Regions from separate parts of the Kroppenstedtia sanguinis genome, predicted to be linked through region 2. Evidence: a T-box and tRNA genes for the amino acid it is inferred to sense, from the RefSeq annotation. Region 2 holds a T-box; the other holds one or more tRNA genes.
The links. A T-box is a leader RNA that pairs with one kind of tRNA and senses whether it is charged. The one in region 2 lies ahead of tyrS (tyrosine--tRNA ligase), so its partner is inferred to be a tRNA-Tyr.
Positions count from the first base shown of each region.

Region 1: it encodes a tRNA-Tyr, which carries the amino acid that the T-box ahead of tyrS (tyrosine--tRNA ligase) is inferred to sense. The anticodon was not compared.

Region 1 is NZ_JBNPXF010000025.1:37,984-53,643, forward strand. Features, by position in the region: gene JOD24_RS13595 (DinB family protein) at 1-133, opposite strand, end outside; gene JOD24_RS13600 (class I SAM-dependent methyltransferase) at 223-831, opposite strand; gene JOD24_RS13605 (sugar ABC transporter permease) at 1,410-2,630, opposite strand; gene JOD24_RS13610 (ATP-binding cassette domain-containing protein) at 2,637-3,413, opposite strand; gene JOD24_RS13615 (sugar ABC transporter substrate-binding protein) at 3,472-4,557, opposite strand; gene JOD24_RS13620 (ROK family protein) at 4,932-6,116, shown strand; gene JOD24_RS13625 (cation diffusion facilitator family transporter) at 6,245-7,198, opposite strand; gene JOD24_RS13630 (ArsR/SmtB family transcription factor) at 7,215-7,550, opposite strand; gene glmM (phosphoglucosamine mutase) at 8,633-9,991, opposite strand; gene JOD24_RS13640 (CdaR family protein) at 10,020-11,219, opposite strand; gene cdaA (diadenylate cyclase CdaA) at 11,212-12,024, opposite strand; gene JOD24_RS13650 (sigma-70 family RNA polymerase sigma factor) at 12,169-12,804, opposite strand; gene rocF (arginase) at 13,260-14,162, opposite strand; tRNA gene JOD24_RS13660 (tRNA-Gly) at 14,492-14,566, opposite strand; tRNA gene JOD24_RS13665 (tRNA-Lys) at 14,576-14,651, opposite strand; tRNA gene JOD24_RS13670 (tRNA-Lys) at 14,671-14,746, opposite strand; tRNA gene JOD24_RS13675 (tRNA-Gln) at 14,751-14,825, opposite strand; tRNA gene JOD24_RS13680 (tRNA-Tyr) at 14,831-14,915, opposite strand; tRNA gene JOD24_RS13685 (tRNA-Val) at 14,924-14,999, opposite strand; tRNA gene JOD24_RS13690 (tRNA-Glu) at 15,089-15,164, opposite strand; tRNA gene JOD24_RS13695 (tRNA-Thr) at 15,169-15,244, opposite strand; tRNA gene JOD24_RS13700 (tRNA-Asn) at 15,247-15,321, opposite strand; partial or broken rRNA gene JOD24_RS13705 (23S ribosomal RNA) at 15,471-15,660, opposite strand, start outside.
Region 2 is NZ_JBNPXF010000018.1:33,749-49,408, forward strand. Features, by position in the region: gene JOD24_RS11435 (hypothetical protein) at 15-146, shown strand; gene tyrS (tyrosine--tRNA ligase) at 398-1,654, opposite strand; T-box leader at 1,726-1,931, opposite strand; gene JOD24_RS11445 (transglycosylase domain-containing protein) at 2,061-4,679, shown strand; gene JOD24_RS11450 (hypothetical protein) at 5,004-5,468, opposite strand; gene JOD24_RS11455 (hypothetical protein) at 5,482-6,906, opposite strand; gene JOD24_RS11460 (YIP1 family protein) at 6,936-7,547, opposite strand; gene JOD24_RS11465 (Yip1 family protein) at 7,564-8,169, opposite strand; gene JOD24_RS11470 (hypothetical protein) at 8,729-9,193, opposite strand; gene JOD24_RS11475 (hypothetical protein) at 9,204-9,683, opposite strand; gene JOD24_RS11480 (hypothetical protein) at 9,752-10,216, opposite strand; gene JOD24_RS11485 (hypothetical protein) at 10,397-10,861, opposite strand; partial or broken gene JOD24_RS11490 (APC family permease) at 11,576-12,834, shown strand; gene JOD24_RS11495 (bifunctional transcriptional activator/DNA repair enzyme AdaA) at 12,831-13,391, shown strand; gene JOD24_RS11500 (GNAT family N-acetyltransferase) at 13,382-13,858, opposite strand; gene acsA (acetate--CoA ligase) at 13,923-15,629, opposite strand.

The DNA of each region.
Region 1 (15,660 bases), on a different contig from region 2:
CAAGTTCCCCCAGTGTCATCGCTCCATCCCATGGTCTGAAGTCCATATGTTCGTCATCGATGGTTTCCAGTAATTCCTCCAACACATTCCGATGTTGTAACCATTCATTCATCATTTGCTTTGCTTGTCCCATTTAAATTCCTCCCTGATGGGATTTCGTTACCAAACCTATCCCTTTAAAACCGGGTGTTGTCACTCTATTAAACATAGCACTTTTCAAAGTCATTTCTTTCGCAGCACCACCAGGTTGGCATTCAACCCCTCCGGGATTGAGTCCGTGATCAATTGGACGGGCAGGACAGGACTGAGATCGAAGGCCGGACTGAAATGACGCTCCACCGCCTCTGGAGTGACGAGGACGAAACTTTGCCCTTCCCATTGCACTTCCCTGCATCCCCGGAGCAGTACCTTGCCTCCCGGCTTTAACACCCGGGCCAATTCGGCGGCGTAGCGGGGACGATCTTCTTCCCCGATCATGTGAAAACAGCCCCGGTCATTCACCAGATCCACGGATGCATCAGCCACCGGCAATTCCAGAGCATTCCCTTGCTTCCAATCCACCTGGACCCCCGCCTTAGTAGCACGGTCTTGGGCGATCTGGAGAGCTGCCTCGCTCAGATCAACACCAGTGGCATGAAAGCCTTGTCCCGCCAGAAAGATCGCCTCCCGCCCCGCTCCACAACCCACATCCAGTGCCACCGCCTCCGACGGCCATGAACCTGCGGCAACAAAGGCAACCAACTCGTTGGAAGGATGGGAATAATCCCAGTGTTGGCGGTAGTCTCCGCTGGTATAGTAAGCGTTCCACTCCTCGGCTGTTTTGATGCTCATAAACCATGTCCCTCCCCTGTTAAAAGAACTCCCACCTCCTCTGTATTCTACAATCGTCAGCCCCCATCCTTTCCCAAGTGATAATATAGGTCGATCATCTAATGCAGAAGGACTTTCCCGTTAAAGTAAAACCTCCAAACATACTCTAAACGGCCATGTAACTGAACAGACTACCGCTGCCGGAATGTCGACAGCTTAGAGACATTATTTTGATAGGCGTAATCAGGCGTGTTGATTAGCCATATTTTGGGTGGGGAGATCGTGTTCACCCATGCGACCGTTGCCATCCGGCAAGGAAGTGAAAACTGGCCGCTCCAAATCTGACCATCGGGCAGGGGCAAAGCCTTACGGAAGCAACACAGGGAAGAATGTTGCCCCTAAACGCCCTCTCTCCAGATTCTCCACTGGGTAGGATGGCTACCTTTATTCCAGGGCTTCAGCCCATCGAGATTGTAGTGCCTGTGGCGCAAAGGTCGCTTTGGCAGCACACGACTCCCTTCCGCTGCCCATCTTCCGGTTAATCAACAGCCCTGACCATATGTATGTTGCGTTTTATAGGACGTATTCCAAAATCAGATTCACCTTCCCGCTCGGATTCGCCGCCTTCTCGTCAGGGTGTCAATCGTCACTGCAATGAGGAGGATGCTACCCTCGACCAAATATTTCGTACTTGACGGGGCACTCAGCAAGTCCATCCCATTTTCCACGCTACCCAGTACCAAGGCACCTGCCAAAGCATTATACACACTTCCCCGACCGCCAAATAGACTAGTTCCCCCAATAATGGCCGCTGCAATGGATAATAATAACAAGTCACCTGTTCCCGTAGCAGGAGAGGCTGCCCCTAATCTGGATGCACCCATAATTCCCCCGATCGCTGCAAGGCCTGAAGCGAGAATAAAGACACTGATTTTGACCGATTTGACCTGAATTCCTGCACGCCGGGCTGCTTCCGTATTCCCGCCCAATGCATAGATGTGGCGTCCAAATACCGTAGACTGTGTGATCCATCCAAACACAAAAACTAAAACGATCAGAATTAGCGCGGATAAAGGAATCCCCTTATACAAATTCAGAACCCCAACCACGGCGACAGTCACTGCCACAATCCCGCTCAGACTCAGTATCAATTGATTAAAAGGGCGAACCGGCAACCCTTTACTTGTACGACGTTTCCGCGCTCTCAGGTTGATGCCTGCATAGATGGCAACCGTTGCGAGTCCCACAATCCATCCTAACCATCCTGGGAGATAGGTATCGGAAATCGCCAACAGTGTCGGATTAATCACCGGAACCGTTCCGGTGTCCCCCAGAAGCGCTAATAAAATTCCCTGATATCCCAAAGAGCCAGCCAGTGTCACAATAAATGCCGGCACCCCGATCATTGTGACCCAGAACCCTTGAAAAAGACCAATGACCACTCCGGCGAGAATGGCAATCCCAATCGCTGCGAGGGCACCCACAGGACCCGTCCAAACCGTGGCCAGTATGACAAGGATTCCAGCAGAAACTCCGCTGACCGCAGCGATCGATAAGTCAATTTCCCCCAACAAAAGGACAAACGTGACACCAATTGCCAGCGTCCCAATCACGACAATTTGTTGTACGAGATTGGATAGATTGCGCGGCTCTAAAAAATGAGGGTTCAACATTTGAAAGGCGATCCATATCACAATCAATGCCAATATCACCGGCAAAAGTCCCAGTTCGCCTCCCGCGATCCGCTCCCGGATGGAAGAGAACAGACCCTCATCAGAGGAAAGTTTCCTGTTTTCCGACTCTTTTTCCGTCGAGATCATCGACACTTATACCCCAACCTTTCCTGCGGCACCGGTAATGGCTGCAACCACTTCTTCACGGGTTACGGTATCCTTATGGAAATTGGCAATGGTCTCTCCCAGTCTCAGTACCGTAATTCGGTCGGCAACCTGAAACACGTCACTTAAATTATGAGAAATGATAATCACTGCAATCCCTCGGTCAGCCAGCTTCCTGACCAACTCAAGTACGGACTGGGTTTGAGCAACCCCCAGTGCGGCGGTCGGTTCGTCGAGAAGAACCAATTTCGATCCCCAAAGAACTGCCCTCGCTACTGCCACCGTTTGCCGCTGTCCTCCAGAAAGACTGGCTACCGGCGTGGTCAGCGAAGGTAGGTGAATTCCGAGGGAATCCAACACTGGAATAGCCTGTTTTTCCATCTCCTCTTTATCGACAACGGAAAGCACCCCTGGAATTAAAGTTCGCCTCAATTCCCGACCGAGAAAAAGATTGGAGACAATATCCAGGTTGTCACATAAAGCCAAATCCTGATAGACCGTCTGGATCCCCCATGATTCTGCGACGTCGGGGCCACTTAATTTCGCAGTTGTCCCCTGGATCAAAATTTCCCCTTCATCCGGTTGATTGACGCCGGAAATCATCTTGATCGTTGTCGATTTTCCAGCCCCGTTGTCTCCTACCAGAGCCAGCACTTCACCGGAAGCGACTTGGAGATTGACTCCATTTAACGCTTGTACCGCCCCAAACCGCTTTCGTAGATTTTGCACACGTAACACCACTTGTTGATTTTTCTCATCACTCACAGTTCTCCCTCCTCTAAAAGATTTCTCAGGGGGATCCGTGTCCCCCTGAGAAAATAAATTAATGTTTCGGACATTTATTCGCAGCTTCGCCAGTACAAACTTTGTCCCATGTTGTATATCCGCCTTGGATGACTGTATCTGCCATGTTTTCCTTCGTTACAGCAATCGGATCTAACAGAATGGAGGGAACATCCGTCATTTTGTTGTTGGTTTTACCATTGACCAAGCCTTTGGGAGGCTTTTTACCTTCTGCTAAAGCGACTGCCAATTTAGCGGCTGCAGTCGCTTCTTTTTTAACATCCTTATAAACGCTCATCGATTGGTAACCCAGCACAATATTCCTCAAACCGTCATCTGTGGCATCCTGTCCGGTCACCGGTACTTTCCCAGCCAATCCCTGTGCTTTTAAGGCTTTAATCGCAGCCCCTGCATTGCTGTCATTCGCCGCCAACACCCCGTCCACCTGATTATTCAACTTGGTTAGCGCCTGCTCCGATTCACGTAAGGCATGATCCGCTGACCAATCAGGAGTGTAGCTTTCGTAACCGTTCTCCAAGGTTCCATCCTTGAACAAGGGATCCAGGATATTATGAGCACCTTTCCTGTATAACAGCGCATTGTTGTCGGTCTGCGCCCCGTTGATCATGATGACCTTTCCGCCTTTTTTGGTGTTGTCAGCAAGATACTTTCCTTGCAATTCACCGACTTTCTCATTGTCAAAGGAAATATAGTAGTCTACCTTTGCGTTGAGGATCAGGCGGTCATAGGATATCACTTTGACGTCTGCTTCATGTGCTTTTCTGACAATGGTGGCAGCAGCTTTGGAATCCTGCGGATCCAGAACGAGTACTTGTGCTCCATCTGTGATCGCAGATTCAGCCTGTTTTTGTTGTGCCTGTGAATCCCCCTGTGCGTTTTGGTAGATCACTTCCACATCCGGGTTCAATTTTTTAACCGTCTTCTCAAAATTGGGTTTATCCTGACTTTCATAACGAGCCGAGGTCCCCGTTTCCGGGAGAAGAAGCGCAACCTTTAAGTCTTTATCTTTCCCCGCATCCGAATCACCACTTGCGTTGCAACCCGTAACCGCCATCAACAGAATCCCTACGAATAGAAAAACCCAGAATTTCTTATGAAGTCCCACCTAAACCCCCCCTAATTTTTGAGTTACTGAACACCGACATCGCAAGACCCGAAAGCGAAGCGCCCTGGGCATGACTTTTGTCTGTGTGAGTCTCTTTGATGTTAATCCCAAAACAAAACCTTCTGACATCTAGGAATTTTATCTGGACAGAACATTTTTCTTGGAAAAAGAGTCAACTGCTTTATGTACTTTAGTGTAAAACGCCGACAAAACTTTCGGAATCATCGTATCATCCTGAATCTTTGTTTGTCAACTGTCCGAACAAAGCTTATAATGTTTTTTCAGGCCTCTGACAGGTTGAAGCAAGGAATCAAAGGACCGAAGCGTCCCTCGCCATACAAGAGAAAAACTTCGTTTAGAGGGAGGAATAAACCATGGTGAAAAAGACAGGCAATCACAAGCTGGTGAAACAAATAAATAAATCTCTTGTTCTCGACATCATTAAAAGCCAGAATGTCATCTCTCGGGCCGAAGTTTCTCAACGATCCGGCTTGAACAAAGGGACAGTGTCGGCACTGGTCCAAGAATTGATCGACAGTCACTTCATCTGCGAAATGGGACCCGGACCCTCCAGCGGAGGGCGGCCTCCGGTGATGCTCTCGTTTAACCAACGGGCGGGTTACTCCATCGGTATCGATTTAGGAGTAAATTATATCCTTGGGATCTTAACGGATCTGCAAGGGAATATCGTTCAGGAACAATATAGAAAACTGACCCATTTTACTTTTGACCGTGTCGTACAACAATTAATTGCAGTCATTGAATGCTTAATCGATACCACTCCGGATAGCAACCTGGGGATCATCGGAATCGGCATCGGTGTCCCTGGAATGGTCGATCCTGCGGGAACCATTTTATTTGCTCCCAAATTTAATTGGGGAAGTGTCAATTTAAAAGAAAAAATAGCAGACCGCTTTCACTTTCCTGTCATTATTGAAAATGATGCAAACGCGGGGGCTTACGGTGAAATGCTGTATGGAGCGGGAAAAAATATTTCCAATCTCATTTATGTCGGTGTCGGCGGTGGAATCGGAACCGGTGTCATCCTCGATCATGAACTCTATAAAGGGACCCAGGGAATCGGGGGCGAAATGGGGCACGTGACCATCGAGGCTAACGGAAAAAGATGTCGTTGTGGGAATCGAGGGTGTTGGGAATTGTATGCATCCGAAAGCGCTCTGTTAGAGGCGGCAAGACAGCTTCCGGATTTCGAAAAGGAATCTGAATTAGATATGGACAGGTTAGTGCAAGCAGCACATAAAGGTCATCCCGAGATCCTTCATCTGTTGAATCAAGTGGGTCAATATTTAGGAGTCGGGTTAACCACTATCGTGAATACCTTTAATCCCGAATGGATTATTATCGGCAATCGCTTCTCGAAAATCCGCGACTGGATCCAAGATCCCATTCAACGAGTACTGGAACAACGACTGTTACCCGATCATCGGAAACATCTGACGGTCACATTCTCAGCTCTCGGGATTTACTCCTGTGCCCTTGGCTCCTCCTCCCTCCCCATCTCCAACTTCTTCGCCCGGGATAAAGTCACCGTGGAATAGTGTTGTTGTAAAAGACGCAGTCTCCTCTCTATGACCTCTGAAATCAAATTTCTGATCCCCCTATGTATGAGTAGGCCGGATCCGTCAGGGGGATGTTTCCCCCTGAACAGGGAAAATCAGTGGCACAATCAGTGGTAATGATGGGAATGTCCCGCTGATTCCGCCTCCACCTTACACAGAATTGAATCATCATGCTGATGGGCAGACGTTTCTAATTGAATGGTCATGTGGTGGATATTTTGCTGTTCCAGGTCCTGTTCGATTTGACGGAGCAATCCTTCACTCTCTGCTATGGACAACTGGTCATCTACCACTGCTACATGGCAAGAAAGTGCATTTAACCCACTTGTAACAGACCAAATATGCAAGTCGTGCACACTGTGTATACCTTTTGTATTCTGTATGGTCTGAATCACATCGTCTACATTGACATTATCCGGTGTCCCTTCCATCAGGACATGAAGAGCAGATTTGGTAACATAATAGCCACTGCGTAATACCAGTGCGGCCACGATCACACTTGCCAGCGGATCCGCCCAGCCCCATCCGAAAAAGATGATGAGTAGTGCAGCGATGATGGCACCCAGAGACCCCAGCATATCGCTAATGACATGCAAGTATGCCCCACGCAAGTTCAAGTTTTTTTCTACATCCGCTCCACGCATCATAATCCACGCAACAAGGATATTAATCAGCAATCCAATGAAGGCCACCAAGAACATTCCGCCGGAAGCCACTTCAGGGGGATTCTGGATACGATCAATGGCTTCGTAAAAAATGTAAATCGCAATGAAAATCAATGTCAATCCGTTAAGAACAGCCGCCAATATCTCAAATCGCTTATATCCATAGGTTTTACTATGGTTCGCCGCCTTTTCTCCAAATGTAAAGGCCAGCAACGCGATCACCATTGATATAGAATCACTTAACATATGACCCGCATCTGCCAACAAGGTGAGACTATTGGTAAGAAATCCACCGATAGCCTCAACAATCATGTAGAACGTAATAATCAACAAGCTGATCCATAATACCTTTTTATTTGCAACATGTGTATGGTTGTGTCCATGATCGTGTTCCATGTTGATTCCTCCTCACTCAATGATGCAAAGCATGCTGAATGGCCTGCTTCAGTAAATTCATGACATGTTCGTCATCCTCCGAATAAAATAACGTTCTCCCATCCCTTCTATATTTGACTAACCTTAAATTTTTCAGGAAACGCAATTGATGAGAGACGCTCGATTGGCTTAAATTTAATGTCTCTGCTATATCATTGACGGAGTGCTCCCCTGTACACAATAGATTTAAAATGCGAATTCGAGTGGGGTCACTCAATGCTTTGAAGGTTTGAGAAACGACAAACAACGTTTCATCATCCAAGTGTTGCTCCTCTTCATGAAAAATCTGTTCATCTTTCTTCTCCTCAGACATCAAAAAACCACCTCGATAAATTTGATTTCTGTCCCAATCGCTCATCCTCTTCACTCATTCCCATGATTCCAAACTACATCATCCGGTTCATAGAAAAATCTTGAACAAGCATTCACTCCCCATATATGAACATATAATCATATATTATGATAACTGAAAGTGGACTCCATTGTCAATGCATGAATTTGCAGAAATGAATAGACCCGACCAGGGCTGTTGATTAACCAGAAAATGGGCAGCGGAAGGGAGTCGTGTGCTGCCATAGCGAGACCTGGGAGCGGAAGCGACCTTGGCGAGACTTGTACCCTATGGGTGCAAAGCGACCTTTGCGCCACAGGCACTACAATCCAAAGGAGCTGAAGCTCTAGATTAAGGGTTGCCATCCTACCCAGCGGAGAATCTGGAGGGAGGGCGTTTAGGGGCAACCTCTTCCCTGTGTTGCTTCCGTAAGGCTTTGCCCCTGCCCGATCGGAAGATTTGGAGCGGCCAGTTTTCACTTCCTTGCCGGATGGCAACGGTCGCGTGGGTGAACACGATCTCCCCACCCAAAATATGGCTAATCAACACACCTGAGACCCGACCCATCTAGGCAAGAGAAATCACGAACCATACTGGCAGGGCTGTTGGTTAACCATAAAGTGGATGATGGGAACGAAACGATCCTTTCGCTCTCCCCATTGCCCCCATCGTAAATATTGCTTGAGGGGACGGGGATGGTGGGACGGCTACGATCTCTTGCAAAGAACGCATAGCGAGACCCGGGAGCGGAAAGCGACCCTGGCGAGACTTGTGCCCTATGGGTGCAAAGGCTCTTCACCCTCCCACCATCCCGACCTTATTTCCTGCCTAAAATACGGCTAATCAACACGTCTGGATTATTCCCTAACTAATGAGGTGAACTGAATTGCGTCTCGGCCACAGAAAGAGTTACAAAAGGATCAATCCACAATCATTGTGGAGTAGATGACAGTCTCCTCCACCTTCAGTTCAGGCCTTTTATAACCTTGCGGTACACGCGGCTATGAAAAAATAATAAACCGACCGTCATCTGTATCGGTCGGTTCAGTTTCAGATTTCGTCTGTCAGGAGAGTTGGCTCCGGATCACATCGGCAATATTGTCGACATAAGACTCCAATTGCTCTTTGTCCGGCCCTTCCGCCATGACCCGAATCAGAGGTTCTGTACCTGAAGGACGCACCAGTACGCGTCCGTCCTCCCCGAGGGCCTCTTCCACTTCTCGGATCTTGCCCATGATCTGCTGATTCTGATCCCAATGTTCCTTCTCCTTGACGGATACATTCACCAGAATTTGCGGATAGCGGGTCATAGTTTGAGCCAGCTGGTTCAAAGTGGTTGCCTTCTCCTTGACGACCCGCAACAATTGCAAGGCGGTCAGCATCCCATCTCCAGTGGTATTATAGTCAAGGAAAATAATGTGGCCGGATTGCTCCCCACCGAGATTAAAACCGCCCTGGCGCATTTTTTCCATCACATAACGGTCGCCCACTTTGGTTTGTTCGGTTCGAATCTCCATGGATTCCATCGCTTTGTACAGACCGATGTTACTCATGACAGTGGTGACCAGGGTATCCTCCTTCAGCTCCCCCTGTTCTTTCATGAAATCAGCACAGATACAAAGGATCTGATCCCCATCCACCAACTTTCCCTCTCCATCCACAGCGATCAATCGATCGGCGTCACCGTCAAAGGCAAGCCCCAGATGTGCGTTCCGGTGCAAAACTTCCTGCCGCAACCTTTCCGGATGGGTAGACCCGCAATCCACATTGATATTGACTCCATCCGGATCTGCACACATGGCGGTCACATCGGCTCCCAGATCACGGAGGAGCATCGGTGCCAACTGGGAGGCGGCCCCATTGGCACAGTCAACCACGATATCCATCCCGCACAAATCGGTCTGAATGGTGGATTGCAGATGTTGGAGATAGAGCTGATATGCATCCTTCCGGTCTTCCAAGCGACCGATCTGTGCACCCACGGGCCGGGGAAGCCGATCCTTCTCCTCATCTAGCAAAGCTTCGATCTCCGCTTCCAGGGAATCGAACAGTTTAAAACCATCGTGACCGAAAAACTTGATTCCGTTATCTTCGAAGGGATTATGGGAAGCAGAGATCATCACACCTGCGTTGGCCTTCAGCTCCTGGGTCAACCAAGCCACACCTGGTGTGGTGATCACCCCGAGGCGGGCCACATTGACTCCGATGGAAAGCATCCCCGCCACCAACGACGATTCCAACATCTCTCCAGAAAGGCGAGGATCCCGTCCTACGAGTACTAAAGGTGTTTTGTCTGGATCATCATTGCGGTTCTGTTGTGTCAATACATAGGCGCCAGCCCGCCCCACTCGATAAGCCAATTCTGGGGTAAGCTCCCGGTTGGCTACTCCTCGGATGCCATCGGTACCAAAGTAATTTCCCATGTTTCTCCTCCTTGTGCTCCATCTATCTCTATTCCACCCGTACGGTCACTGTTGGAGATGGACCCTCCGCCATCCGGATGAAATCCGGCGTTTCCACCAGAACAGGAACCTCGTATTCTCCCGGTTTCTTTTGTTTCGACAGATCGACATAGGCTTTCAGATCTCCTGGTTTCAACCCTTTCAGCCGACGGGGAGCGCCGAACAACGTGAGATCCACCTGGTTTCCACTTACGATCTCCACCTGTGCTTCTCCTTTGGCTCCCCTGATTTCCACCGGGAGATTTTGAAAGGTCTTTTCTTTCCCCTTGACCACTTTGACATCCAATGTAATCTGCTCAGGCTTCACTTGGACGGCGTCACCACCGACGGGAATTTCCATCACGATGGTCCGGTTTCGGTTCATACCCGACAAATCTAACACAGGCCCCGGATACGTTTTTAGTCCAGTAAGGTAATTTTTCGTGCCATATACCGTCACCTGATCCGGTTCTGTCTTGACGCTCTCCACTGCCCATTCTTTTGGGGGAACACCGGAATATTGTACCGTCAAGGGGAGTTGCACATGTGGGCTGGCCACGGGAATCTCCACATCCACCTTCTGCGGATGGACTTCGATCCCGTTGAGTTCACCATCCTCTCCGTATACTTGTAACGATACGGATCTGGAGATCGTTTCTGTCGCCCCTTCAGCATTTACCACCGCTCGAACCCTCCGCACCTTTTCCAGGTCAGACCGGGTCCCTTTCACCTCGACCCGCTCCGGCTTGGCTACCGGTTTTCCCACCTTATAGCCCGGCTTGGGATGTCCGATCACTTCTGTCTCCACAGGAATCACCCGGCTCCGTTTGGACTCCAGGGTGACCTCTACCCTTTGTGGACGTACCTCCGCCTCCACCCCACCGGGAACCCCTCTTACCTTCACCGGAAGATCCCGGTGGATTCCTTCTTTTTGGTTGCGAAGGTCGACATAGGCTTCGAAGTGGGAGGGAGTGACCCGCTTCATGGAGGGGATGTGCCCGCGGAGATAGAGATCCACCGAATCAGGCATTTTACGGATGGCCAATCGATCTTCATCGTAAAGAACCGTCAAGGGAACATGGGTTACAATATGGTCGACTTGTTTGCTATGAAAGAGATTGCCTTCATCGTTGACGATCAACCAAAGCATGACAGCCAATAAAAGGGCAACCAGTTTGATCACATTGTTGTTCTGGAGCCATTTATCCATCCTTGTCCCCCTTCCGGTTCCAGAAGGACGTCTGCCGACCGGAGGGCTTCAACTCCTCGTACAGACGGGAGAGCATCTCTTCTTCCGAAAGACCCCGCTCCAATTGTCCCTGCATCGCCAAGGAGATCTGCCCGGTTTCCTCGGAGACGATGATGACGACCGCATCCGTCAACTCACTGATCCCCATTCCAGCTCGGTGACGGGTGCCCAATTCGTTGCTGATGAAAGGATTTTCCGACAAGGGTAAATAGCAGCCCGCCGCTGCAATGCGATCCTGCCGAACGATTACAGCACCATCATGGAGGGGAGCCTTCGGTGTGAAGATATTGATGAGGATTTCCGAGTTCAGATCGGCATCCAGATTGATTCCCGATTCCACATAGTCAGACAGACCGGTCCGCCTCTCGACCACAATCAAAGCACCGATCCGCCGCTTCCCGAGATAGGAGACCGCTTTGACCATATCCCCCACAATCCGTGTGACCATCTGTTCATCTTCACCTACACCTCGGTTAAAAAAGCGTCCCCGTCCAAGTTGTTCCAGGGCACGACGAAGTTCCGGTTGAAAGATGATAATCACCACAATAATACCCCAGGAGAACAGATTTTCCATCAACCACTGCAGGGTGGACAAGTGGAACAGACTGGACAACATCCAGACCGCCAGAACCACAGAAATCCCTTTCAGCAATTGAACCGCCCGGGTTCCTCTGACCAGCATCAACAACTTATAAATCATATAGGTGACGATTAAGATATCGACAATATCATTCACATATTGGGTGATCCCATCCAGTTTGCTCATCGGACCCCTCCACAGCCCCAACAGTCCATAGTATGCTACCAGCCGCTTGGGCAAAATACCTTCTTATCTCTCCATTATGCGGTAAGAAACCAAAAAAAGAAATGCCCAGGGGAAAAAGACTCCCGAGGGCGTGGTATCGACAGATCAATAAGTAGGTATAAGTTGTTTGACGAGGGCTTTTCTCCCGCGATGCACTCGGGTTTTAACCGTGGTGACAGGCATAGATAATGCTTCACCGATTTCCGCTAGAGGCATTTCCTTCATATATCTCATAAACATGACCGACTGATAATGACTGGGAAGCTCATGCATCGCCCGCCGGACTTCTCGCCGCTGTTCCCTCTCAAAAAAGTGTTCCTCCGGAGTTTTATCAGTAGCAGGAATGAATTGGTACAGACAGCATTCCTTTCCCCGATCCAAGGGGGCATCCAAATAAAATTCGGCCTTTTTCTTGCGGATCCGGTCGATACAAAGGTTGCTCGCAATCCGGTAAATCCAGGCGGAAAATTGGTTCCCGCAGTTGAATCGACCTAGGTGGAGATAAGCACGCAGTAAGGTCTCCTGAACGATGTCCTCCGCCTCCTGAGGATGCTGCAGTTTTCTGTAAGCCAACAGATAAAGAGGATGTTCATAAGGTCGGATCAATTGGATAAAGGCGTTTTGATCTCCGGATTGTGCAAGAGTGATCCATTTTTTCTCATCTATCGTGTATTCGTCATCACCCTTTCCCGCCTTTTCCAATGACCCATCCATTCTGAGTTTTGCCGGCAATCTCTTCATAAAAAACTTCCCGCTCCTATCTTTTCTTGACCTTTGTCCAGTGAGGCCCGTCTCATCCTTCCGGCTGTGAATGAAATTGTTGCTTTTTCCAATCATTATGGTAATGGATCATTGGCGGAATTTCTACTTATTTCAACACGATCCAGGGGTCTGTACCTCAAAATATACCAAACGGATTAGAGAGTCATTTTTTAACTAGACTCAACAGGGTAGTCCTCGACTTTTTAATTCTCTGAACACAAAAATTCCCGGCCCTTTTTTGAGCCGGGAATCTTTCTTTTCTTTTTCAAAGTTCAAAGCCAGGGATGTTGATTAAACATCAAGTGGATGATGGAACATTGCCCCATCGCAAAAACATTGCTTGAGGGGACGGGAATAGCGGGACGGCTACGATCTCTTGCCCCACCAGCCGACCTGATTTCCTTCCTAGAATATGGCCAATCAACACGCCTGGTTCAAAGCACCTTTTCACCGAATACGGAACCGATCAGCGCTACAGCAGCTTGGGCCGTCCGATTGCCATGATCCAGAATCGGGTTGACTTCCACAAATTCAGCAGAGGTGAGACGATGGGAAGCTGCCAACATCTCCATCGCCAAATGCCCCTCTCGATAGGTGATTCCACCAACCACCGGCGTTCCCACACCGGGAGCATCATGGGGATCCAGGCCATCCAAGTCGAGGCTCAGATGAACGCCGTCAGTCCCATCGGTCACGATGCGCAGAGTTTCTTCCATCACGGCTCCCATGCCCAAACGGTCGATGTCATGCATGGTAAAAACCTGGATCCCCTGTTGGCGAATCAACGTTCGTTCACCTTCATCGAGATCACGGGCTCCGATCACCACTACATTCTCCGGATGAACTTTGGGAGAAAAACCACTGATGTTCACAAGATCAGAGTGACCGATCCCTAAGCTGGCAGCAAGCGGCATCCCATGGATATTTCCCGAGGGACTGGTATCAGCGGTATTCAGATCCCCATGAGCGTCAAACCAAATGACTCCCAGCCGTTTGTAATGCTTGGCTACACCGGCAATCGTGCCAATCGCAATGCTGTGGTCTCCTCCCAACACTAAAGGGAACCGGCCCTTTTGAATCTCATGATCCAAGGTAACGGCCAATTCCTCAGATACTTGGGTAATTTCACGCAAATATTTCAATTTGGATGATCCCACTTTATATGATTCCGGGGTGGGAACTGCTAAATTGCCAGCGTCTTTTACATTGCACCCCAGTTCGGACAACTTTTCTTTTAAAGAAGCATATCGTATGGCACTGGGGCCCATGTCGACCCCCCGGCGGTCTGCCCCTAAATCCATGGGAACACCGACGATAGTGATGTCTTTGTTGTACATGTGAAGAAACCCCCTTCTCTCAGCGGCTATTCTCCCTTTATCTCATCTTATCATATCGAAATGGAGCAAGAAGCCTATTTTACAGTAAACTCCCCCTTTATACACTATTGTGTGAAAAGACGATTATATAGATGTAAAGATGAGTATAAGGAGGATATAACGTGATTTTTACTCCAGCCGGCGTTCCGTATAACTCTGTATTCCACCGATTTTTAGGGATTACAACAGCGGAAGGAATGTAACCATCTTTTTTCAGATGCATCCTTATACACAAATACAAAAGCAAATTAAATGACAAAAACACCTGTCGATCTCGACAGGTGTTTTTTTGGAGCGGAAGACGGGATTCGAACCCGCGACCCTCGCCTTGGCAAGGCGATGCTCTACCCCTGAGCCACTTCCGCATATGTATATGGTGGGTTGTGCAGGGATCGAACCTGCGACAGCCTGATTAAGAGTCAGGTGCTCTACCAACTGAGCTAACAACCCATCGTTTTTATATAAACTATGGTGACCCATCCAGGATTCGAACCTGGGACACCCTGATTAAAAGTCAGGTGCTCTGCCGACTGAGCTAATGGGTCATAATGGCTGGGGCGGTAGGGATCGAACCTACGCATCACGGAGTCAAAGTCCGTTGCCTTACCACTTGGCTACGCCCCATTAGATGGTGGAGGGGGTAGGATTCGAACCTACGAAGGCAAAGCCGGCAGATTTACAGTCTGCTGCGTTTGGCCACTTCGCTACCCCTCCGTGAAGAGTGGTGGACGGTGCAGGGCTCGAACCTGCGACCCCCTGCTTGTAAGGCAGGTGCTCTCCCAACTGAGCTAACCGTCCACATTTGACGGAAAATGCGAGGTGGGAAGTGAGAGACGGAAATGAAGGAAGCTTTTCCACAGCTCACATCCCACAACTCACATTCAGCATGGTGACCCGTAGGGGATTCGAACCCCTGTATGCCAGCGTGAAAGGCTGGTGTGTTAACCGCTTCACCAACGGGCCGTAGTGGAGCTCCCAACCAGACTCGAACTGGTGACCTCTTCCTTACCATGGAAGCGCTCTACCAACTGAGCTATGGGAGCATTGGCTCCTCAGGCAGGACTCGAACCTGCAACCTACCGGTTAACAGCCGGGCGCTCTACCATTGAGCTACTGAGGATCATGAACAAGTCCATTTTTCACGGACAAATCTCATTATATAACGTTTCTCCCCAATTATCAAGAGAAATTTTCTTATGAAATTGTTTAGGATGGATGTCACCCTGAAAACCGGATACAGACTACAGAGCCAAAGATTGCGAAGCAATTCAGGAGAAGTCCTCGACCGATTCGTATCCGTCAGCTAAACGTGTTGCCACGCGTACACCTCGGACCGATCTACCTCGTCATCTACAAGGGGTCTTACTCCAGTAAGGATGGGAAATCTCATCTTGAGGGGGGCTTCGCGCTTAGATGCTTTCAGCGCTTATCCCTTCCGCACTTGGCTACCCAGCGATGC
Region 2 (15,660 bases):
TGGGGAGGGAGCTTATGGCTTCTGGAATAGGTATACCGGGATTGATTCTGGGAGGGGTGTTAGTTGTCGGTATTGGAGCATTTGTATACGGTGCTGTTCGCAACTGGACCCATTTCTTCAAGGAACGAAAAACCAGAAAAAAGTGAATTGGTCTGGATGTAGAAGTCGATCATAGCGCCACCCTGCCATCCTTGTCCTCACTTGACTACTTTACAGGGCACAGGGAAGAAAGGAACATCTGCTTTTGTTTCCAACGTCTATTTTCTGGTTAACAGACAGTTTAAGGATGCCATCCTACTGCGCAAAACTCACCTTCCCCTCACGAGGGAAGGTGAGTTTTACGTTGTCAAAATAAATGTTGGAACACCACGAGGGAAAATCCAAACCATCCATCTGATTAAATCCGTTTTACCTGGGCGAATTTACGCTTGCCTACTTGGACAACCATTCCCTCCGTGACGGAGATTTGGGCATCCTGATCCGAGACTTTGTCACCGTCGATTTTGACCGCGCCTTGTTTCACCATGCGGCGGGCTTCCCCGTTGGAGGCGACCAATCCCAGGGTGCTGAGTAGCTGGACGATCCAGAGCTTTCCCTCCTTCAATTGACTATCGGGAATTTCCACCACCGGAATCTCTTCTGGCAGTTCCCGTTGTTGAAACACCCGGCGGAAGTTAGCTTCCGCTTCCTGGGCCGCCTCTTGGCCATGATACATCTGAACCAGCCGACTGGCCAGCATCATCTTAGCATCCCGGGGATGGATGCTTCCTTCCTCCAATCCCCTTTGCAACTGCTCCAACTCCTCCAGGCTGAGATCTGTCACCAGCTCAAAGTATTTCAACATCAGCTCGTCGGGGACAGACATCGCTTTTCCGTACATTTCCTGAGCTGGTTCATCGATGCCGATATAGTTGCCGAGGCTTTTGGACATCTTTTTGACACCGTCCAACCCCTCCAGCAAGGGCATCGTGAGGATCACCTGCTCTTCCTGACCATATTGGGACTGGAGTTGGCGACCCATCAGCAGGTTGAAGGTCTGGTCGGTCCCGCCGGTCTCCAGGTCGCTTTGCAAGGCAACCGAGTCATATCCCTGCATCAAGGGATAGAAAAACTCATGAACACTGATCGCTTGACCGCTGTGATAGCGTTTGGCGAAATCATCCCGCTCCAGCATGCGGGCCACAGTGGTCTTGGCTGCTAGCTCCACTACCTCTGCAAAGTCCAGGGGAGCGAGCCACTCGCTGTTGAAGCGGACCTCCGTCTTGCTCCGGTCGAGCACCTTGAACAGTTGCTCGGCGTAGGTTTGGGCGTTGGCCTTCACTTCCGCTTCCGATAACGGTTTCCGTGTCTCTGATTTGCCTGTCGGATCTCCGATCCGTCCCGTGAAATCCCCGATCACCAACTGGATGATATGTCCTAAATCCTGGAATTGGCGTAATTTATTGAGGATCACCGTATGCCCGATGTGAATATCCGGGGCGGAGGGATCCAACCCCAGCTTCACTTTCAAGGGCTTTCCCGTCTGGATTGATCGTTTTACCTTTTTCTCCAGCTCGTCTTCCGGGATGATCTGTGCCGTCCCTCGCCGGATCACAGCCATTTGCCGAGCGACTTCCTGCTCCTGCTCTGAGGTCCATCCTTGTTCTTGGTCCATCTTTCCACTCACCTGCCCACATGATTTTGATAAATAAGGATTCAATTCCATAAAATAACCCCGTCCCTATAAAAAGGGACGGGGTTGCATGGCCCGCGGTACCACCCTTGTTGAAAGCGATGCTTTCCACTCTGAAGATAACGGGTTTTCACCCGCCGCACGCAAGTGCGATGGCTCCCAAGTTGTACTTCGTCGGAGGAGGCCGCTGGTTTGCACCTGCCACCAGCTCTCTGCGAGAACCTGTCTCCGGCTACTGCGACTTGATCTGTGCCATTCCAATAATAAAAGTCCATGTCAGGCATGTTGTATTGAGGGTAGGGATTCCCTCCCGCCACCCATTTATGGATTCATCAACAAGCCCTGAGTCAATGTATTTATCATATCCAAAAAGACGGGGGTAATCAAGTTGAAGAACAAACAGCGACCCACCTCCGAAGGAGAGAAAGGCGGAGGGATTCGATCCCTACTTCGACGGATCGTGACTGTCGGAATCCTTTTAGTCTCCATTCTCATCCTTTTCACCGCCGTCGGAACCGGCGCAGCCGCAGGCTACATCGCCTCCCTCCTCAAAGACGAGCCCCTGCGCAATGAAGCGCAATTGCGTCAACAGTTGACGGGTTGGACCCAAACCAGCCACGCTTATTTCGGAGATGGCTCTCCCATCGGAGCGATGCGAACCGATGCTGACCGGAAGTGGGTGGACCCAGAGGAGGTCAGTCCTGCCCTGATCGATGCCTTGATCGCTACAGAGGATCATCGTTTTTATGAGCATGCCGGCATCTCCCTCCACGGAATCTTACGAGCTGCCTGGAATGACTTGAAGACCGGATCCATCGCCAGTGGTGGCAGCACGATTACGCAACAGCTGGTAAAAAACGTGATCTTGGAAAACCGAGAGAAAGCCTTAGAGCGAAAAGCGAAGGAGATCGCCATCGCTCTCCGCCTGGAGCGGATTCTCCCCAAAGAGGAGATTCTCACTTTTTATTTGAACAGCCTCTACTTCGGTAAGGGAGTCCATCACCGGAATCTGTTAGGAGTACAGGCAGCAGCGAAGGGGATCTTCGATGTCGATGCCCACCATCTCAATCTGGCCCAGGCCGCCTATCTGGCCGGGATGATCCAACGTCCCACTCGCTTCAACCCTTTCAGCGACGAGGGATTTCAAGCAGGCTCCCGCCGGATGCGTGCCGTCCTCTCCCGCATGAGGCAGACGGGAAAAATCACTCCGGAAGCAGAAGCCCAAGCCCTGACCTTCGACCTGAAATCCTCATTGGCCCAGGGGGAAGGAAAAAATGCCTACCATCGTCACCCTTTCCTGATGGCCACAGTAGAAGAGGAAGCGGCCAAACTCCTGATGAAAGCTGACGGACTGCAGTCAGCAGAACTAAGTCGGCAAGGATTATACCATGCTATCCTGGAACAATATCGAAAACGCATTCTGACTGGGGGCTACCGCATCGAAACCACGGTGGATCCTCATCTTTATCAGCGGGTAAATCAGACCGCCCGCAATCCAAAATTGTACGCAAAACCCATCACCTACACCCTCCGCATCGATGGAAAGAAACGTACTCTCAAGAATGCCCAAGAAGAGGTGGGGGCCGTCCTGCTCGACGTGCGGACTGGGGCTCTCCTCGCCTTTGTCGGAGGCCGCGATTTTGAGCAGGGAGAGATCAACCATGCCTTGGGAGCCCGCCGGCAACCGGGCTCCACCATCAAACCCTTGCTCGATTACGGCCCGGCTCTGGATCAAAGGAGAGTCAGCCCCGCCACCGTTGTAGTGGATGAACCCTTGTCCACTGATGACGGCAAGGGGAAAACCTACAAAAACTACAACAATCGCTACCGGGGTCCCGTCACCGTCCGGGAAGCTCTCACCTGGTCTCTCAATATCCCAGCGATCAAATTGCTGCGAGAGATCGGCATTCGCGAAGGCTTCCACTATTTGCAGGCCATGGATTTTCCCATTCATCCCCGAGATGGGGAAGCTTCTGCCATCGGCGGATTCACCCGGGGCTTCACTGTGGCAGAGATGACCGCAGGCTATGCCATGCTGGGCAACCACGGAGAATATCAAAAACCCTGGCTGATCCGTCGCATCGTGGATGCGGACGGTCAGGTGATCTATCAGCATCGTCCCCAACCCCAACCGATACTCTCCCCTCAAGCCGCTTGGCTGACCACGGATCTATTGCAAGATGTCATCCGCAAGGGGACTGGCCGTTGGGTGGGCGCCCGGGCCCAGGGACATCAGCTGGCGGGAAAGACCGGCACCACCCAAAACGGTCACGATGTCTGGTTTATCGGCTATACTCCCCGGATCGCCCTAGGAGTTTGGATCGGCTACGATTACAACCATCCCCTCCCTGATGACCGTCGGGCGAAACGAGTCTGGTCCCGCATCTTTCAGACCACCGTCCACACTCGGCCCCATCTCTCCCCGAAGGGAGTCGCCTTTCCACGCCCTGGCGGACTGGAAGAAGCGGAGATTTGCAAAGTAACTGGTCAATTGGCCACGGAAGATTGCCGGGCTGCTCAGGCCGTAGTGAAAGAGAGACTGCCCGCCGACCAGATTCCCGAGGAGATCTGCCTCCAGCATGGAGAAGAACGAGTCGTAGTGGTGGAGGGAAAAAAATATGTGGCGGATCCCCGTACCCCGCCGGATCTGACCCGAAGCCAAATCGGCTTTCGCGTTCCAGAACAGGAGGCGGATCGTTACAAGCACTACCGAGGGAGTCGACTTCCACTGGAACGGGATCCCCGGATCAGCTTGGGCGCTCCCACTCCACCCCAAGTGACGGGTCTCTCCTCTTCTACAGGAGTCCAGTTAACATGGCGACCTTCTGATGATACCGCCCTCGCCGGATACCGGATCTATCGGGAGGGTCAACGAGTCGCCAGCATCCGCCTGGAAGAGCCCCCTGTCTTCACCGGTCCTCCGGGACACTACACGGTTCGAGCCGTGGACATCGCCGGCATCGAATCGGAAGACGGCCTTCCCACCCCTCCGATCGAAGGAGAATAAACGACTCAAACCCAACGCACCCAAAAGGGCGTTGGGTCTTTTTATGGGGAGAATGGGGCTTATTCCGATGGGAACGTTGGGTCTTTTTATGGAGGGAATGGGGTTATTCTGATGTTCTTTTAGGAAGAATCGGATCATAGTAACCAAGAGGAAGAAACAAAATTGACCTTTCGCTCTTCCCATTGCCTCCATCGTAAAATATCGCTTGAGGGGACGAGGATGGTGGGACGGCTACGATCTCTTGCAAAGAACGCAAAGGCTCTTCACCGTCCCACCATCCCGACCTGATTTCCTACCTAAAATAGGGCCAATCAACACGCCTGGTTATTCTGATGTTTTTTTAGGAAGAACCGGATCATAATCACCGAAACGAATCATTTTCCGGAAGTGAGTGGAGACATCACAGGTGCCTGTCGTTTCATCTTCTGTTACATGGCCCTGTGCATCTACATGACTCTTCAAATAGGTACCATCCGGTTTATATAAAGTGGTAGTATGCTCTATACTGGCGGGGTCTTTCCAAACCTTTATATCAGATAGAAACAACCCTTCACCATATTCTGTGTATGCATCCATCTGGATGCGCTTTTGTTGACTGTTTAGGTGATCCACATGGCAATAATTCAAATTAAAATTCACATTCACCACATATTTCATTTTCCCTTCTTCAAAAACTACCACTTTATAGGCTTGTTGTTCCTCATGATATTTCTTCGCTTCATCTTCAGTAAGAGGATATTTAGGGGTGTTTTTTCTTATTTTCCAGAATTGATAATACTTCATTTCCATTATAAAACTCCTCTCAAGGATTAAGTACCTTCCCTGTTTCATCTCGAATTTCTATATCTTTCTTAGTTGCATGATCCAAAATCTCCTTAGGAACCTTGCCTTTTTGCACGGGGACCTCCAGAATCATATCACCTGTAATATCCTCTTGATTCCTTAGACCATCATTTTGATGACCAGACCCCTTCCTCTGAGTAGGTACATCTGCAATCTTTGCACCCGGAGGATACTTACGTGCCAATTCATTGATGTACCCTTTGGCCGTCGCTGGCTTGATCTCATTAAACTGGGTGTATTTCCGCGAGATGATTTCACGGCCAGGAACATAGGAGTCGACCCGTACCTGCTTTCCGCCTTTGTACTCCAAAATCACTTCGTTATGGGGGTAGTTTTTGTTCATCTTTTTGTTGAAGGCATTCCCCTTCATGATTTTGGTAGCGATATTGCGGGCTTGGTCAGGGTGCATGTTTCGTTTTTGGATTAGGCTCTCGGTAAATTTGTTCAAATTTTCTTGGTTGAGTTCCAGTCCTTCATCTTTGAGCCGGTTCAGCTCTTCCTGGACAATCCGGTCTTCTGCATCAGTCTTGGTCAGCTTGTTAGCTCGATTGGTTTTTTTGTCTGATTTTTGGTTGTGTTTGTTCGGTTTCCCCAATACTTGCTGGGCCAGGTCGCAACCGAAACTGGGATCATCACTCGCCGCCGCGTAGGCATGCCCGACGGTGATCGGGTCCCAGCTAGAAGTCTTAGATCTCCCCTCATTGCACGCCCATCGGACAAATTCGTCCCGTTTTTTCTTCGCCGGCTTTCCGATTTTATCCCCCAGTATACCCGTTACCCGGCCATCCAAGGCTTTTTTATCTAGTTTTTCCAAGCCACGACCGATTTTACCAGACTTCTTCATAACGAAGTATTCCAGTACAGCTTCCACAGATCGATCGTACCAACCTTGCTCCTCACCGGTATCCCACTCTTTCCCCACTGTCATCTTGTATAGGGAAGGGGTGGGATCAAAAAACTCCAGAACACCCTTAACAATCTTGCCACCGCTGTTGTCCTTGAGATATTCATCGTAGAGCGCTCCGACAGTATCATTAAACGGTTTGCGACCCTTTTCCACCAACCATCCCACCAGCGGAATCTCTTCCGCCTTGTCCGCCCAGCTTTTGTCCCCATGGTTTTTGGGTGGGGTCTGCTGGACAGGTTCTACGGCAGGGCTGGGATTGGCCTTGGGGGGGCTTCGATCTGACCCAGATGACGTCGCTGATCCTCCCTCTTGGCTAGGGTTGGTTCCATTAATGGCGGCGATGATCGCTTTTTGCAATGTCCCTTTTTCCCCTTGCAATGCCAAGGTCAGAAATCCCGCAAGGACTACCACCGCCGCCAATATGATCACATATTCAACAGTTGAGGAGCCTCTCTTATACCATGTTTTTTTTAACAAAACAGTCGATAACTCCTCTCCATATAAGTTTAGAGGGGAAAAATCAACATCCCGAACGCCTGCAAGGAAACGAACCAGACCACAACTACGGTCACCAGGTGGATGAGTACGGATTGCCACCAAGCCAGACGGTGGACATCGGCTAAGCTGACTACTTGCACAACAATAAACCAGCCCCAAACCACGAGGTCAAGCAACAGGAAACCGATATAAAAAAGTGTTAAAAACAGGCTACCATCAATTCGTGGCGTTATGCTGGTGAACATCTCTTCCCCGAACAGAAGCAATTGTAAAGGAAGGAACAGTAGCCGGAGGCTGTATACCCACGCGGACCATCCGTAAATCGTCAGAGTTTCCAACCAAGAGGCTGTCCCTCTGAACACCTTGGCAAAGAGAAAGAATACCGACCCGTATAGTACACAAAAAACCAGCCCTACAATCGCCCCTTTATAAAAGATCGCGAACAAAAATCCGGGATAGGCATACTGATCTCCCGCATCCATGATAAATACCTGAGTCCCTAAAAAAGCCATCCCGAAAAAGGATGCCCACAAAATACTCCAGTAGGGGGAATGGGATAAAATCCATTTAACACTTTGTCCCGGCTTGATCGCAAATGTAAGCAATGTTTGGATAACCATGTCCACCCTCCCTGGTTTAAGCAGTCACTATCAATCGAAACAAAATGATGAGGGCTACCGGTATAATGACAGTGCCGAATCCTCTTAAGAGAGGCAATCGGTGGGCTTCGGCCATCGATTTGGCGACGACTACGATATACCAAATACTTAAGACTGTATCTAACAGAGAGAGAAGTAGAAACGGGATCAGTAAGAAGCCGGCGGGAATTTGTTCTGTAAACATCATGCGCCCGTACAATAACAATTGAGGAACCCAAATCACAAGCTTGGCGCTGTATACGACGGTTGCCCACGCAAGGGCAGTCCGTGTTTCCTTAAAGGAACCCGTCCCTCCCAATAGGCGGCTCATCCCGTGTAACACGGCACTTCCAATAAACCAAGTAAACAATCCGGCCAAGGGTGCTACAATCGCGCATACAATCAGCAGAATGGGGAACTCATGCCGTTCACCCATATTACGGATGGATGCGTTATCCAAGCTGAACGCCAAACCGTAAATAACCAATAGCATAAACATCTGCTTTTTTGAGGTGTTGCTAATTCGTTCTGCAATCACTTCCTGTGTTTTCAGCCAGATCTTCCATACCGGATGGGGACCTTTTTCGCTATAGTAGGATTCCATGGAATCACCTTCTTCCTTTTCCTTATGATCTTTTCTTGGAAAAAACCGAAATAAAAATGAAGCCCCGCAATTCAACACTCATTTCTACATCAAAATAGACGTTTAAGAGGTCAATAACTAAGGTATCATAACCGCCCTCGTCTGAACAGTCCGACATAATGTATATAAATCCACACCCTCGGAAAGAGGGGCTACCTTTAATAGAGTTATGGAATTCCCCTTTTACCTCCCCTCCCCTTCCCGCAAAAAACAATTGCGACACCAGGTTTGTCTCCAATTTAGCCGAGAGATGAGAGCACATCTACATGTTATCGCAATAAAATTTCACTATGGAACAAGCGATCACACAAATTATCCGCTTTGGAGATCAAGTCGGCATGATCTATCTTTAATTCTAAAGTTTATGAAGTGGCTGGATGACACGCAAAAATTATAAGTGAGAGACAAAATAAGCCTCTCGATCAGAAAACCCCTTTCCCACCCCTCCGATAGAAGAATGAACGGCCAAAACCCAACGCCCCTTTGGGAACGTTGGGTCTTTTTATGGAGGGAATGGGGCTTATTCCGATGTTCTTTTAGGAAGAATCGGATCGTAATCACCGAAGTGAATCATCTCTCGGAAATGGATGGAGACATCACAGGTGCCTGTCGTTTCATCTTCTGTTACATGGCCCTGTGCATCTACATGACTCTTCAAATAGGTACCATCCGGTTTATATAAAGTGGTAGTATGCTTTATACTGGCGGGGTCTTTCCAAACCTTTATATCAGATAGAAACAACCCTTCTCCATATTCTGTGTATGCATCCATCTGGATGCGCTTTTGTTGACTGTTTAGGTGATCCACATGGCAATAATTCAAATTAAAATTCACATTCACCACATATTTCATTTCTCCTTCTTCCAAAACCACTACTACATAGGGCTTTTCTTCCTCATGCCACTTCTTTGCTTCGTCTGGTCTCAAAGGGAATTTAGGAATGTTGAACATCAGATTCCAGAATTGATAAAACTGCAACTCCATATTACCACTCCTACGGCAGATTCAGTATCTTGCCATTCTCATCTCTAATGACCACGTCTTTCTTGGTTGCATGATCCAAAATCTCCTTAGGAACCTTGCCTTTTTGCACGGGGACCTCCAGGATCATAACACCTTGTAATTGACGAAAATCACCCAACCTGGCATTCTGGTGGCCAGACCCCTTTCTCTGGGTGGGCACATCTGCAATCTTTGCACCCGGAGGATACTTACGTGCCAATTCATTGATGTACTCTTTGGCCGTCGCTGGCTTGATCTCATTAAACTGGGTGTATTTCCGCGAGATGATTTCACGGCCGGGAACATAGGAGTCGGCCTCTACAAGTGATAGACAAATTAAAACCGCCTTCCACCAGGAGATAGAAAAAGAAACAAAATTGACCTTTCGCTCTTCCCATTTGCCCCCATCGTAAAATATCGCTTGAGGGGACGAGGATGGTGGGACGGCTACGATCTCTTGCAAAGAACGCAAAGGCTCTTCACCGTCCCACCATCCCGACCTGATTTCCTACCTAAAATAGGGCCAATCAACACGCCTGGTTATTCTGATGTTCTTTTAGGAAGAACCGGATCATAATCACCGAAACGAATCATTTTCCGGAAGTGAGTGGAGACATCACAGGTGCCTGTCGTTTCATCTTCTGTTACATGGCCCTGTGCATCTACATGACTCTTCAAATAGGTACCATCCGGTTTATATAAAGTGGTAGTATGCTCTATACTGGCGGGGTCTTTCCAAACCTTTATATCAGATAGAAACAACCCTTCTCCATATTCTGTGTATGCATCCATCTGGATGCGCTTTTGTTGACTGTTTAGGTGATCCACATGGCAATAATTCAAATTAAAATTCACATTCACCACATATTTCATTTTCCCTTCTTCCAAAACCACTACTACATAGGGCTTTTCTTCCTCATGCCACTTCTTTGCTTCGGTTTCGCTCATGGGAAACTCCGGTTTATGAAACATCAGGTCCCACCACTCATAATACTTTAACATCATCACATAACTCTCCTTACGGATTCAGTATCTTTCCATTCTCATCTCGTATTCGAATTCGTTTACGCTTCGCATGATCCAAAATCTCCTTAGGAACCTTGCCTTTTTGCACCAAGATCTCGGTTAAACGAAACAGACCCAACGCCCTTTTGGAATGTTGGGTCTGTTTATAAAAGGTCTGGGTTATCCGATTCTTCCTGAAGGAAGAATCGGATCGTAATCACCGAAACGAATCATTTTCCGGAAGTGAGTGGAGACATCACAAGTGCCTGTCGTCCTATCTTTTGTTATATAGCCCTGTGCGTCTACATGACTCTTCACGTATGAACCATCCAGTTCAAAAGCGTACACATCCATATCATTGTGAGGACGATTTTTCCATACTTTCCTCTCGAGGAGGAACAGTCCATCCCCGTTTTCTGTATAGGCTTCTGATTTAACCCTTTCACCATTTGCATTTAAGTAGTAGACAGAGCAATAGATGATCTCAAAATTCACATTCACCACATATTTCTTTTCTCCTTCTTCCAAAACCACTACTACATAGGGCTTTTCTTCCTCATGCCACTTCTTTGCTTCGGCTTCGCTTATGGGAAACTCCGGTTTATGAAACATCAGGTCCCACCACTCATAATACTTTAACATCATCACATAACTCTCCTTACGGATTCAGTATCTTCCCATTCTCATCTCTAATGACCACGTCTTTCTTGGTTGCATGATCCAAAATCTCCTTAGGAACCTTGCCTTTTTGCACGGGGACCTCCAGGATCATAACACCTTGTAATTGACGAAAATCACCCAACCTGGCATTCTGGTGGCCAGACCCCTTTCTCTGAGTGGGCACATCTGCAATCTTTGCACCCGGAGGATACTTACGTGGCAATTCATTGATGTACTCTTTGGCCGTCGCTGGCTTGATCTCATTAAACTGGGTGTATTTCCGCGAGATGATTTCACGGCCGGGAACATAGGAGTCGGCCCGTACCTGCTTTCCGCCTTTAACTTTCAGGAAGCATTAAATCATTCAGATGGATCCCTTATCGTAAAAACAATTTCACTATAGAACAAGCGATCACACAAATTATTCGCTTTGGAGATCAAGTCGGCATTGATTAACCATATTTTAGGTGGGTAGATCGTGTTCTGCGACCGTTACACTCATAGGGCACAAGTCGCGGCAGGATCGCTTCCGCTCCTGGGTCTGGCTATGGTAGCACACGACTCCCTTCCACCGCCCATTTTCTAGTTAATCAACAGCCCTGGTTTTTTCTATCTTTTTGTCATCCCGAATTACTCCGCAAAAAAAGCGGACGACTGTGACTATCCCCTTGTGATAAACAGGTTACAGGGGGGAGAAAAATGAACCGAACCATTACCTTACCGCAGGCAGTCGCTCTGTACATCTCTGCCATTCTCGGCTCCGGTATACTGTTTCTATCCGCCCGGACAGCGACCGTGGCAGGCCCAGCCTCGATCCTGTCCTGGCTGATCGTGATCCTGTTCAGCTTTCCGTTGGCCTACACCTTTGCCGTCATGTCTCGCGTTTACCCCGATGCAGGAGGGGCCGCCACCTTTGTCCGGATGGCCTTCGGAAAAATCCGGGCAACCTGGTGGGCTGGTTTTATTTTCTGGCTGCTGCCGTGGGCCAGATGATCGTCTCTTTGACGGGGGCTACATATATCGGAAACGCCTTTCACATCTCCCAGTGGGAAACCGCCGGTTTGGCCTGCTTCATCCTGCTAATCGCGGGAATCTCCAATCACTTTGGAATCCGGATCAGCGGAAGGGTCTCCCTGTCCCTCAGTTCCATCTTACTCATCCTGCTTCTGATCGTTGTCGTCTCCACCCTGCCGTTGATGGAATGGGCAAATTTCCGCCCCTTTCTTCCTCACGGCTGGCCCTCAGTGGGAACCGCCCTGACTCTGGTATTCTGGTCTTTTTTCGGTTGGGAAGCCATCTGTAACCTGGCTGACCGTTTCCGGCAACCGGACCGTGATTTGGTTCGCAGTTCAATGATCAGCGCGTTCATCATCGGTATTCTCTTCCTTTTGCTCAGCCTAGTCACCATCGGCAGCGGAACTTATGGCAGTTTGACAACAGATGCCTCTCCCCTGGGAGAGATGATCCACCGTTCCCTCGGGTTCGAAGCCCGACGGATCACCGCACTGCTGGCCTTCATCATCTGCACTGGCACCACCAACGCCTTTGTGGCTAGTCTGGGACAGTTAGGCTATGCTTTGAGCCGGGATGGTGCGTTTCCCCGCTCCCTGCAAAAAACCCATCCCAAGAGGGGAACGGCAGCTCGTGTAATTTGGCTGGTGATCCTTTTTGCAGGGTCCGGTGTACTCGGCACCACCCTCCTTCGAGTTCATTTCACTCAACTGCTGTTCATTCCAAACGCCCTAGGGATGATGGTTTATTTCCTGTCCATGGCAGCCGCCTGCAAACTGTTTCCTGTCAAGTCCGGCCCTTGGGTGGGCGGGGGTGCATCCCTGCTTCTGCTTTGCCTCTCCCTTCCCTTCCTGGGACTGCAACTCTTGATCCCTGCCGGGGTGTGCGTGACCTACTTCTTTTATGTACAATGGAGAAAATATATAGGGGAAGTGGGTGGAGTATGAATGGATCTGCAGAGGAGATGTGGCAGGCTGTGATCAGGTGTGACTCCCGTTATGACGGTTCCTTTTATTACGCAGTGAAAACCACTGGCATCTATTGCCGTCCCTCCTGCAAATCCAAGCCGCCTCACAGGAGGAACATCACCTATTTCCGAACCCGGGAGGAGGCCCGGCAAGAGGGATATCGCCCCTGTAAGCGCTGCCGGCCTGACCTCTTCACCCCGTATGAACCTGTACCGGATCTGATCCGGGACGTCAAGTTGTTGCTGGAACGTGAATACCAAAACCAATGGACACTTCGTCAACTATCTGCCCGCTTCAGTGTCAGCCCTAGCCATCTGCAAAGATTGTTCAAGGAACATGAGGGAATCAGTCCCAAGCAATATCTCACGGACATTCGCATTCAAAAAGCCCAGCAGTTGTTGTTGACCGGGGAACAAAATAACCTGCAGATCTCTCTGGAAGTGGGCTTTAACACCCCTGACCGATTTTATCTCGCCTTCCGAAGAAGGATGGGAGTCTCTCCATCTACCTTCAGAAGGCTCCGTGGTCAGGTTTGATTTCTGTTATCTGCGTATGGATTGGAAACCAACTGTCGGCCCATCATTACCTGTCGCTCTGTAAACCCCAATTTACGGTAAAGGTGGGTTGCGGGATTTCCTGCAAAGACGTTGAGGCGGATCTCCTGGTATCCCTTGGCCTGGAGTTGTTGTAAAGCCGTTTTCATCAATTTTTCTCCCAAGCCTTTCCCCCGGTGGTCGGGAAACACATACAATTCATATATAAATCCAATCGCTTCATCGGAAAAAAAATCCCGGTGGGGTCCGATCAATATCCAACCCAGCAATTCCTCTCCCTCTGTCGCCACCCAATGCTCACCGCCACGTTCCAAGACCTTTTCCGTCAGATCCTGCACCCGCTCTTCCGAGAGTCGTCGGGTGCGATATAAAGTCCCCTCCTCCATCGCCTGACAGGCGTGTTGCTTAATGCTCTCCACTTCTGAAGGGACAGCCAGTCCGATCCTCATGTTCCTCTCTCCTTTTCCGCAAAAAACAAGCGCGACACCGGGTCGCGCTGTGATCTCCGCTCTTTTATTCTTCCATCGTGGACAAATCTCCGGTGGGTAGATCCAATTCCCATGCTTTCAACACCCGACGCATGATCTTACCGGAGCGGGTCTTGGGCAGTTTGTCTTTGAATTCGATTTCCCGCGGGGCGGCATGAGCTGCCAAACCTTTTTTGACAAAGGCACGAATCTCTTCTTTCAAATCCTCTGAAGGCTCATAACCTGCACGAACAGCGATGAAAGCTTTGATAATCTCTCCCCGGACCGGATCCGGTTTGCCGATGACCCCCGCCTCTGCTACCGCCGGGTGTTCCACCAGCTTACTTTCCACTTCAAAGGGGCCGACCCGTTCACCAGAGGTATTGATCACATCGTCAATCCGGCCCTGGAACCAAAAGTAACCGTCTTCATCTCGGTAGGCTGAATCCCCGGAAATGTACCAACCCGGAACCCGGAAGTATTCCTGATATTTAGGTTCATTTTTCCAAATCTTTCGCATCATCGCTGGCCATGGGGTTTTGATGGCCAGATTGCCCATCTGATTCGGAGGCAGTTCATTGCCCTCATCATCGATGATCCCCGCCTCAATCCCGGGGAAGGGTTTACCCATGGAACCTGGTTTGATCCCCATGGCGGGATAATTGGAAATGAGGATGCCACCGGTCTCTGTCATCCACCAGTTGTCATGGATGCGGCGATCATAGGCTTTCAACCCCCAACGGACCACTTCCGGGTTCAAAGGTTCCCCTACGCTCAGAATATGGCGAACCTTGGACAGATCAAATTTTCGCACCAAATCGGCGCCGGCTCCCATCAGCATCCGGAAGGATGTGGGGGCGCTGTACCAGACCGTCACGCCGTTGGTTTCCAGGGTTTTATACCAATCCTCCGGTTTAAACCGTCCACCGCGGATCACATTGGTCACGCCATTGAGCCAAGGGCCAAAAATCCCATAAGAAGTGCCTGTCACCCAGCCTGGATCTGCAGTACACCAATAAACATCGTCTTCCTTGAGATCCAGGATCCATTTCCCCGTCTGATAATGCTGAATCATGGCGTTATGCACATGGAGAACCCCTTTGGGTTTGCCGGTGGAACCTGAGGTGTAGTGAAGGAGCATCCCGTCTTCCCGGTCCATCCATTCGATCTCCAGTTCAGGGGAAGCTTCCTTCATCTCTTTTTCAAAGCTATAAACCCCTTCTTTCAGATCGCCTTCATCTGCTCCAACCAGGATGATATGCTTCAGATGGGGAAGTTCTTGCACCGGGACCCGCTTCAACTGTTCCGGGGTCGTCACAAGTGCGGTGGCTTCGCTGTTTTCGAGACGGTCCTTGACCGCCGCTTCCATGAAAGCCTCGAAGAGGGGTCCCACGATGGCTCCCACTTTCACAGTCCCCAGAAAACTGAAATACAATTCCGGACTGCGGGGCATGAAGATGAATACCCGGTCTCCCTTCTGGACTCCCAGCTTGCGCAGGACATTTCCAAAACGGTTGGACTGCTCTTTCATCTCCCGGAAGGTATATTTTTCATCCCGTTGCGCATCGCTGTAGAGTAGGGCCACCTTGTCTCCATTCTTGGAGTCGACATGTCGGTCAATCGCCTCATAGGCTGCATTCACTTTACCGGTTTCAAACCAAGAAAATTCCTTCTCCACATCCTTCCAGTCGAAGTTTTCATAAGCTTTTTCGTAGGATGTGAGATTGTTTCCTTCCGTCATAGCCGGAATCATTTCCCCTTGTTTTTGTGTCAACTCATTCCCT